Regions from separate parts of the Streptomyces sp. NPDC042364 genome, predicted to be linked through region 2. Evidence: riboswitches for the same ligand, from Rfam matches in the RefSeq annotation. Region 2 holds a riboswitch; the other holds the start of a gene.
The links. A riboswitch is a leader RNA that binds a small molecule or an ion and turns the genes downstream of it on or off. The one in region 2 is predicted to bind glycine.

Region 1: it holds a riboswitch for glycine, as region 2 does, so the genes downstream of both, gcvP (aminomethyl-transferring glycine dehydrogenase) here and gcvT (glycine cleavage system aminomethyltransferase GcvT) in region 2, are expected to answer to the same signal.

The regions. Positions count from the first base shown of each region.
Region 1 is NZ_JBWKAJ010000030.1:10,177-14,560, reverse strand. Features, by position in the region: gene AC067N_RS35965 (DUF5999 family protein) at 1-84, shown strand, start outside; gene gcvP (aminomethyl-transferring glycine dehydrogenase) at 206-3,091, opposite strand; glycine riboswitch at 3,263-3,359, opposite strand; partial or broken gene AC067N_RS35955 (PRC-barrel domain-containing protein) at 3,422-3,637, shown strand; partial or broken gene AC067N_RS35950 (DNA polymerase IV) at 3,778-4,384, opposite strand, start outside.
Region 2 is NZ_JBWKAJ010000009.1:290,326-294,709, reverse strand. Features, by position in the region: gene glyA (serine hydroxymethyltransferase) at 1-610, opposite strand, end outside; gene gcvH (glycine cleavage system protein GcvH) at 625-1,002, opposite strand; gene gcvT (glycine cleavage system aminomethyltransferase GcvT) at 1,170-2,294, opposite strand; glycine riboswitch at 2,367-2,491, opposite strand; glycine riboswitch at 2,492-2,589, opposite strand; gene AC067N_RS20630 (AAA family ATPase) at 2,840-3,508, shown strand; gene AC067N_RS20625 (enhanced serine sensitivity protein SseB) at 3,636-4,384, shown strand, end outside.

The sequences.
Region 1 (4,384 bases), on a different contig from region 2:
GACACCGGTGAGCTCCTTCCCGACGGCCGGATCATCGCCCCGCACCGCCCGCTGGACAGCGGCACGGTGATGACGGCGGCCTGAGCCGCGCGAGGTGCGCACAGGGCGGGCGTCCCCGCAGCGGCGTCCGCCCGGACACAAGCAACAAGAGGGGCCGGCCGGAGAATCACTCTCCGAACCGGCCCCGAGGCGTATGCGCGGATGACTACTCTTCGTAGGCGTCCAGCGGCGGGCAGGAGCAGACCAGGTTACGGTCGCCGAAGGCCTGGTCGATCCGGCGCACCGGCGGCCAGTACTTGTCGGCGGGCTTGACCCCGGCCGGGAACACGGCCTCCTCACGTGTGTACGCGTGGTTCCACTCGCCGCCGAGCGCGGCCGCGGTGTGCGGCGCGTTCCGCAGCGGGTTGTCCTCGGCGGGCCACTCGCCCGCGCCGACCTTCTCGATCTCGGCGCGGATCGCGATCATCGCGTCGCAGAACCGGTCCAGTTCGGCGAGGTCCTCCGACTCGGTCGGCTCGATCATCAGTGTCCCGGCCACCGGGAACGACATCGTCGGCGCGTGGAAGCCGTAGTCGATCAGCCGCTTGGCGATGTCGTCGACGCTCACGCCGGTCGTCTTCGCCAGCGGCCGCAGGTCGACGATGCACTCGTGCGCGACGAGCCCGCCCGGGCCGGTGTAGAGCACCGGGTAGTGCGGCTCCAGCCGCTTGGCGATGTAGTTGGCGCTGAGCACGGCGACCTGCGTCGCCCGCTTGAGGCCCTCGCCGCCCATCAGCCGGACGTACGCCCACGAGATCGGCAGGATGCCCGCCGAGCCCCACGGGGCGGCCGAGATCGGACCCACACCGGTCTCCGGGCCGGCCGCGGGCTGCATCGGGTGGTTCGGCAGATACGGCGCCAGGTGCTCCCGGACCGCCACCGGGCCGACACCGGGGCCGCCTCCGCCGTGCGGGATGCAGAACGTCTTGTGCAGGTTCAGGTGCGAGACGTCACCGCCGAAGTGGCCGGGCTTGGCGAGGCCCACCAGCGCGTTGAGGTTGGCGCCGTCGACGTACACCTGGCCGCCCGCGTCGTGCACCTGGGCGCAGATGTCGGCGACGTGCTCCTCGAACACCCCGTGGGTCGACGGGTAGGTGATCATCAGTACGGACAGCTCGTCCCGGTACTGCTCGATCTTCGTCCGGAGGTCCTCGACGTCGATCTCGCCGTCCTCGGCGGTCTTCACCACGACGACCTTCATCCCGGCCATCACGGCGCTCGCGGCGTTGGTGCCGTGCGCGGAGGACGGGATCAGACACACCGTCCGCTGGTCGTCGCCGTTGGCCCGGTGGTAGCCGCGTACGGCGAGCAACCCGGCCAGCTCGCCCTGCGATCCGGCGTTCGGCTGGAGCGACACCTTGTCGTATCCGGTGACCTCGGCGAGCCGCTCCTCCAGCTCACGGATCAGCGTCAGATAGCCCTGCGCCTGCGCGGCGGGCGCGAAGGGGTGCAGCTGCCCGAACTCGGGCCAGGTCACCGGCTCCATCTCGGTGGTCGCGTTGAGCTTCATGGTGCAGGAACCCAGCGGGATCATGCCCCGGTCGAGCGCGTAGTCCCGGTCGGCGAGACGCCGCAGGTAGCGCAGCATCGCCGTCTCGGACCGGTTCTCGTGGAACACCGGGTGGGTGAGGTACTCGTCGGAGCGCAGCAGCGCCTCGGGCAGCGTGTCCTCGGCGACGGCGTCGAGGTCCTCGACGCTGCCCTCCACACCGAACGCCGTCCACACGGCACCCAGCTGCGCCCGCGTCGTGGTCTCGTCGCAGGCGACGGACACCTGGTCGGCGTCCACGAGGTGCAGGTTCACACCGTGCTCGCGCGCGGCCGCCACGACCTCGGCGGCCCGTCCCGGCACCCGCACGGTCAGCGTGTCGAAGTACGCGCCGTGCACGACCTCCACCCCGCCCGCGGCGAGTCCGGCCGCGAGGACGGTGGCGTACCGGTGGGTGCGCCGCGCGATGGTCCGCAGGCCCTCGGGCCCGTGGTAGACGGCGTACATGCCGGCCATCACGGCCAGCAGCACCTGGGCGGTGCAGATGTTGCTGGTCGCCTTCTCGCGGCGGATGTGCTGCTCACGCGTCTGGAGGGCGAGCCGGTAGGCCTTGTGCCCGTCTGCGTCCACGGAGACGCCCACGAGCCGTCCGGGCAGGCTGCGCGCGAACTTCTCGCGCACGGCCATGTAGCCCGCGTGGGGCCCGCCGAAGCCCATCGGCACACCGAACCGCTGGGTCGTACCGATCGCGATGTCGGCGCCCAGCTCACCGGGCGGGGTCAGCAGCGTCAGGGCGAGCAGGTCGGCGGCGACGGTGACGAGTGCCCCGAGTCCGTGGGCCTGCTCGATGACCGGCTTCAGATCGCGTACGGCTCCGGAGGCGCCCGGGTACTGGAGGAGCACGCCGTTGATCTCGCGTGAGGCGATGTCGGCGGGAATGCCGTCGCTGAGGTCGGCGACGACGACCTCGACCCCGGTGGGCTCGGCGCGCGTCTCGATCACGGCGATGGTCTGCGGCAGCGCGTCCGCGTCGACCAGGAAGAGACCCTTCTTGTTCTTGCCCATGCGCCGGGAGAGCGCCATGGCCTCGGCGGCGGCCGTGCCCTCGTCGAGCAGGGATGCGCCTGAGGTGGGAAGGCCGGTGAGGTCGGCGACCATGGTCTGGAAGTTGAGCAGCGCTTCGAGCCGCCCCTGGGAGATCTCGGGCTGGTACGGCGTGTAAGCCGTGTACCAGGCGGGGTTCTCCATGACGTTCCGCAGGATGACGGGCGGCGTGAAGGTCCCGTGGTAGCCGAGTCCGATCATGGAGCCCAGCACCTGGTTGCGGTCCGCGAGCGACCGCAGCTCGGCGAGCACCTCGGCCTCGGTGCGCGCGCCCGGCAGCTTCAGTGCCTCGGCGTTCTTGATCACATCGGGGACCGCGGCGGCCGTCAGCTCGTCGAGCGAGCCGTAGCCGACGTGGGCGAGCATCTTGGCCCGGGCCTCGGCGTCGGGTCCGATGTGACGCCGCTCGAACGGGATTCCCTGTTCGAGCTCTGCGAGCGGAATGCGGTGGGCGGTCATTGCGGAGGCCTCCTGGTCTGACGCGACCTTCGAGGGCACCACGGCACGGGTGCCCGGACGGCCTCCCCCTCTGTCATCTCGACCTGAGAGCTTCACCGGCCCGGGTAGGACCGGCTTTCACCGTCGGTGAGAGCGGAAACCGTCGACACCCGCTCTGCTTTCCAGAGTGACCTCGTCCGTGCGGTACGTGAGCCTGAGAGATTCCGGGGAGGATTTGCTCCTTCGGCGCCTCCGGATGGTGTCCGGAGGACTCTCCCGCACGGGTTCAACAGCCGCTGCCAGCGTATCAGCGCGGTCAACGCACGTGTCTTCGAGTGGCCGCCATCCCCGATGTGCCTTTTCGTAGTGGTGAGGAACGATTTGCAACCCTCATGGCGACCACTTGGAGGGCCCGTGCAGACCGACATCGATCCGCGCAATCTGATCGGCCGCAAGGCGTTCGACCGCAAGGGCACCAAGATCGGCACAGTGGACGAGGTCTACCTGGACGACGCGACCGGCGTCCCCGAATGGGCTGCCATACGCACGGGCCTCTTCGGCCGCGACGCCTTCGTTCCCCTTGAGCCCAGTGAACTCGTCGAGGGTTCCCTCCGCGTCCCCTTCGACCGCGCCCTGATCAAGGACGCCCCCGACTTCGGCGTGGGCCGCCACCTCTCCCCCGAACAGGAACTCCAGCTCTACCACCACTACGGCCTGGACATCGCCCCGCCTCCCCCTCTGGACCACGACTTCGGCGACGTGACAAGCCCGGAAGACCCCTGACCTGCCATTTCATCGCGATCGTGGCGGCAACCCCGGCAGCTGCGGCCCGGCGAATGTCTGCCCGACCCCTCCCTCATACTCGGCTCCGGGACCCGGCACGGTCACCGCCTCCGACGGCCGCACCGGTCCGCCCGGCACCAACGGCAGCGGATCCACCGCCTCGAGATCGGGGTCGTCCGTGCGGAACGTCCGCACCCGGCCCGGTTCCGCGTCCCCCGGCGTCTCGAACCGCACCGTGACCCGGCCGAGCCCGCTCCCCTGCACCCACCCGTGCCCGTACTCGATGTGCCGGACGTCGTGCCCGGCCGACCACCGCCGTTCGACGGGGGCGCTCTCCTCCGCGACGACCTCCTCCACCGTCTCCTCCTCCGGAAGCTCCGGCTCCCCCGCAGCCTGCGCGAACAGATCCTCCTGCGTGTAGTCGGCGAGCCCGCTGACCCCCACCCCCAGCAACCGCACCCCGCCGGTGGTGTCGACGGCCTCCAGCAGCCGTGCCGCGGCCTCCCGCACCACAGCCGGGTCGTCCGTCGG
Region 2 (4,384 bases):
GCGCCATGTCCACCCACAGGTACGCCTCGACCTCGTCGGCGATCCGGCGGAACTCCGCGAAGTCCAGCTGCCGCGGGTACGCCGACCAGCCGGCGATGATCACCTTCGGACGGTGCTCCTTGGCGAGGCGCTCCACCTCGGCCATGTCGACCAGTCCGGTGGCGGTGTCGACGTGGTACGCGACCACGTTGAACTGCTTGCCGGAGAAGTTCAGGCGCATGCCGTGGGTGAGGTGGCCGCCGTGGGCGAGGTCCAGGCCGAGGATGGTGTCGCCCGGCTGGGCCAGCGCGAACAGGGCGGCCTGGTTGGCGGAGGCGCCGGAGTGGGGCTGGACGTTGGCGTACTCGGCGCCGAAGAGGGCCTTGACGCGGTCGATGGCGATCTGCTCGGTGACGTCGACGTGCTCGCAGCCGCCGTAGTAGCGGCGGCCGGGGTAGCCCTCGGCGTACTTGTTGGTGAGGACGGAGCCCTGGGCCTCGATGACGGCGAGCGGAGCGAAGTTCTCCGAGGCGATCATCTCCAGGGTGGACTGCTGGCGGTGCAGCTCGGCGTCGACCGCGGCCGCGACCTCCGGGTCCAGCTCGTGCAGGGGCGTGTTCAGAAGCGACATGGTGCTACGACCTCTCAGCCGGCGATGAAGGCGGTGTACTCGTCGGCGGAGAGCAGATCGCCCGGCTCGTCCGTGACCCGTACCCTGAACAGCCAGCCGCCCTCGAAGGGGGCGGTGTTCACCAGCGACGGATCGTTCACCACGTCCTCGTTGACCTCGGTGATCTCACCGCTCACCGGGGAGTACAGATCGCTGACGGACTTCGTCGACTCCAGCTCGCCGCAGGACTCGCCCGCGGTCACCGTGGAGCCCACCTCGGGAAGCTGGGTGTAGACGACATCGCCGAGCGCGTTGGCCGCGTGCTCCGTGATGCCCACCGTCGAGACGCCGTCCTCGGCGGCCGACAGCCACTCGTGCTCCTTGCTGTAGCGCAGCTGCTGCGGGTTGCTCATGGCCTGAATTCTCCTGTACGCGGGGGAGTGATGATGAATGGGGGACTGCTGAAACCGCTGTTGAGCAGGGCGGATGTGCCCTTTGTCACGCTCGGGTGCGGCGCCGTGCCGTTCCGCACGACGCCGCCATGCCGCTTCTGAACGACGGTGAGCCGACTCCTACGGTGTCACTTGGACCGCTTGTAGAACGGCAGTGCCACGACCTCGTACGGCTCGTGGCTGCCCCGGATGTCCACAGCGACCCCGGTGGTGCCCGGGGCGGCGTACATGGCGTCGACGTACGCCATGGCGATCGGCTTGCCCAGGGTGGGGGAGGGGGCGCCGGAGGTGACCTTGCCGATCACCTTGCCGTCGGCGACGACGGGGTACCCGGCACGGGGGACCCGACGGCCCTCGGCGATCAGGCCGACGAGGACCGGCGGTTCGTGGTGGGCGTTCTCGGCGGCCTCGCGCAGGGCCGCGCGGCCCACGAAGTCGCCCTCCTTCTCGAACTTCACCACCCGGCCGAGCCCGGCGTCGAAGGGCGTCAGTTCGGTGGTCAGCTCGTGCCCGTACAGCGGCATGCCCGCCTCCAGGCGCAGCGTGTCCCGGCAGGACAGGCCGCACGGCACCAGGCCGACGCCCTCGCCCGCCTTGGTCAGCGCCTGCCACAGCTCCACGGCGTGCTCCGGCTTCACGAACAGCTCGAAGCCGTCCTCGCCGGTGTACCCGGTGCGCGCGATCAGCGCCGGGACGCCGGCGACCGTGCCCGGCAGGCCCGCGTAGTACTTCAGGCCGTCCAGGTCGGCGTCGGTGAGCGCCTTCACGATGCCGGGGGACTCGGGGCCCTGGACGGCGATCAGCGCGTACGCGTCCCGGTCGTCGCGGACCTCGGCGTCGAAGCCGGCCGCGCGCTCCACCAGGGCGTCCAGCACGACCTGGGCGTTGGAGGCGTTCGCGACGACCATGTACTCGGTCTCCGCGAGGCGGTAGACGATCAGGTCGTCGAGGATGCCGCCGTCCTCGCGGCAGATCATGGTGTAGCGGGCACGGCCCGTCTGCACCCCGCCGATGTTCCCGACCAGGGCGTGGTCGAGGAGCGCGGCCGCCTGCGGGCCGGTGACGGTGATCTCACCCATGTGGGAGAGGTCGAAGAGCCCGGCCCTCGTCCGTACGGCGATGTGCTCGTCGCGCTCGGAGCCGTAGCGCAGGGGCATGTCCCAGCCCGCGAAGTCGGTCATCGTCGCGCCGAGCGAGCGATGCAGGGCATCGAGCGCGGTACGGCGCGGTCCGGCGGTGGGGCTACTGCTCATCGGTTCTGCTCCCAAGGCGATGGGGGTCCCTCCCGCGCGAGCGAAGCCGAGCGTGAGGGAAGGCGAGGACGTTCCTCCCCATCTGTCATCGGAACCTGAGAGGTTCACCTCGACCGTACGTCCTGATGACGCACCGGTGGTCGCGGTTTGCACCTTGGGTGGAGCCACTGGCGCAGCGGCTCGCTTTTCAGATGTGCCTCGCCCGCGCGGTATCTGGGCCTGAGAGATTCAAGGGAGGGACTTGCTCCTTCGGCGCCCCAGCGAAGACTGCTGGGAGCTCTCCCGCGCGGATTCAAGCGGCCGGTATGCAGTTGGCGCGCACATCATTGCACGCATCGACGCGGCACGGCAGGGGGAGCCTCAGGGCCGGGGGTACGCCGCAGCAGGCGCACCCGTCCCGGGCGGCACGCGGGACGAAAGGACAGCCGTAGCGTTCCGTAGCACTCTTGTGGCAGTACGAGGACTGAATCAGGAGCGATCGGGCATTACCTTCTCTTTACGGTCTGTGGGGATGAGTCTCTCAACCCCTGGGGAGGACGATCACGGTGAACAGGACCACGGCGTGCGCGACGACCTCGGGCCTCGCCCTGCCCGAGCAGCCCGCCGGCCCGGCCGCCGCGGCCTGCGGCCCCTTCCCGGCGGCGGTCGTCCGCGACCTCAGGGAGCGCTCCGGGCGGAGCCCGCACGAACTGTCGTTCGCGGCCGACGACGTCGTGGTCGTCACCGGGCTCCCCGGCAGCGGCAAGTCGACCCTGATGCGGCGCGCGGTGCCGGGTCTGCGGATCGACTCCCAGGACACGCGTGACCGCTTCGACGCCCGCCTGGCGCGTGTCCTGCCGTACGCCGTGTACCGGCCGCTCGTGCGTTTCGCGCACTACGCCGGGCTCCGCCGCGCGCTGCGCTCCGGCGAGGGCGTCGTCGTGCACGACTGCGGGACCCAGGCATGGGTGCGGCGCTGGCTCGCCCGCGAGGCCGCCAGGCGGGGCGGCACCCTCCATCTGCTGCTGCTGGACGTCACCCCCGGTGAGGCACGGGACGGACAGCGGGAGCGGGGGCGCGGGGTGTCCCGGTACGCCTTCGCCCGGCACCGGGGAGCGATGACCCGGCTGCTGCGGGCCGTGGAGAAGGGGCGCCTGCCGGAGGGCTGCGGCTCGGCGGTGCTGATCGACCGGGCCGCCGCGGACGCGCTGAAGCGGATCGGCTTCGAGGGCTGAGCGCGGGTCCTGCGGGAGAGGCGGGGCCGGGGCGTCGTCGGAGGCGACGCCGGGCCGTCCCCTTTGCCCGCGGAGGGCATTAAGGTGCAGGGACAACAGCATCACGGAGTAAAGCGGTAGGCGGCAGATGGACTTCCCGGCGGACTTCCCGGCACAGGCACACCCCCATGGACACGGCGGGTGGCCCGGCAACGAGCTGGAGGAGGTGCTCTCCGCCTCCCTCGGGGTGCCGGGGGCCGGCCCGCGGATCGTGGAGGTGCTGGCCCGCAGCTTCGTCTGGGTGCCGCTGCCCGAGGGCGGCGGACCGAACAGCCGTGAGCTGGACCTTCCCACGATGGAGCTGGACGGCCAGGTGTACGTGCCGGTCTTCAGCTCCGAGGAGCAGTTCCGCCAGGTCGTCGGCAACCACATGTCGTACACGATCGCCCCGGCCGTCGAGTTCGCCCGCGGGCTGCCCCCGCAGGCCGGCCTCGCGCTGAACCCGGACGGCCTCGTGGGCATCCCGCTGCCGCCACCCGCCGTGGCCGAGCTGTGCCGGGCCGCCCGGACCCCGCTGGACGGGTCGGCGAGCGGCGCCCGCGTCCGCCTGTTCGAACCGGACTGGCAGGACGACCCGGTCGACTTCCTCGCCGCGGCCTCCGCCGAGTTCGCCGCGACCGGCGCCGTCCTCACCGCCCGCCGCTGCCTCGCCGCCATCGAGACCGCCGACCCCGTGATGTTCATCGGCGTCGACCTCGTCTCCTGGGAGGCCGACCGCACCCTCCCCCTGGACGCCCTCGGCCGGGCCCTCGGCAGACAACCGGTGGCCTGGCCGGTCAACATGGTCTTCCTGGACGTGGCCCAGGACCCGGTGGGCGACTGGCTCCGCGAAAAGGT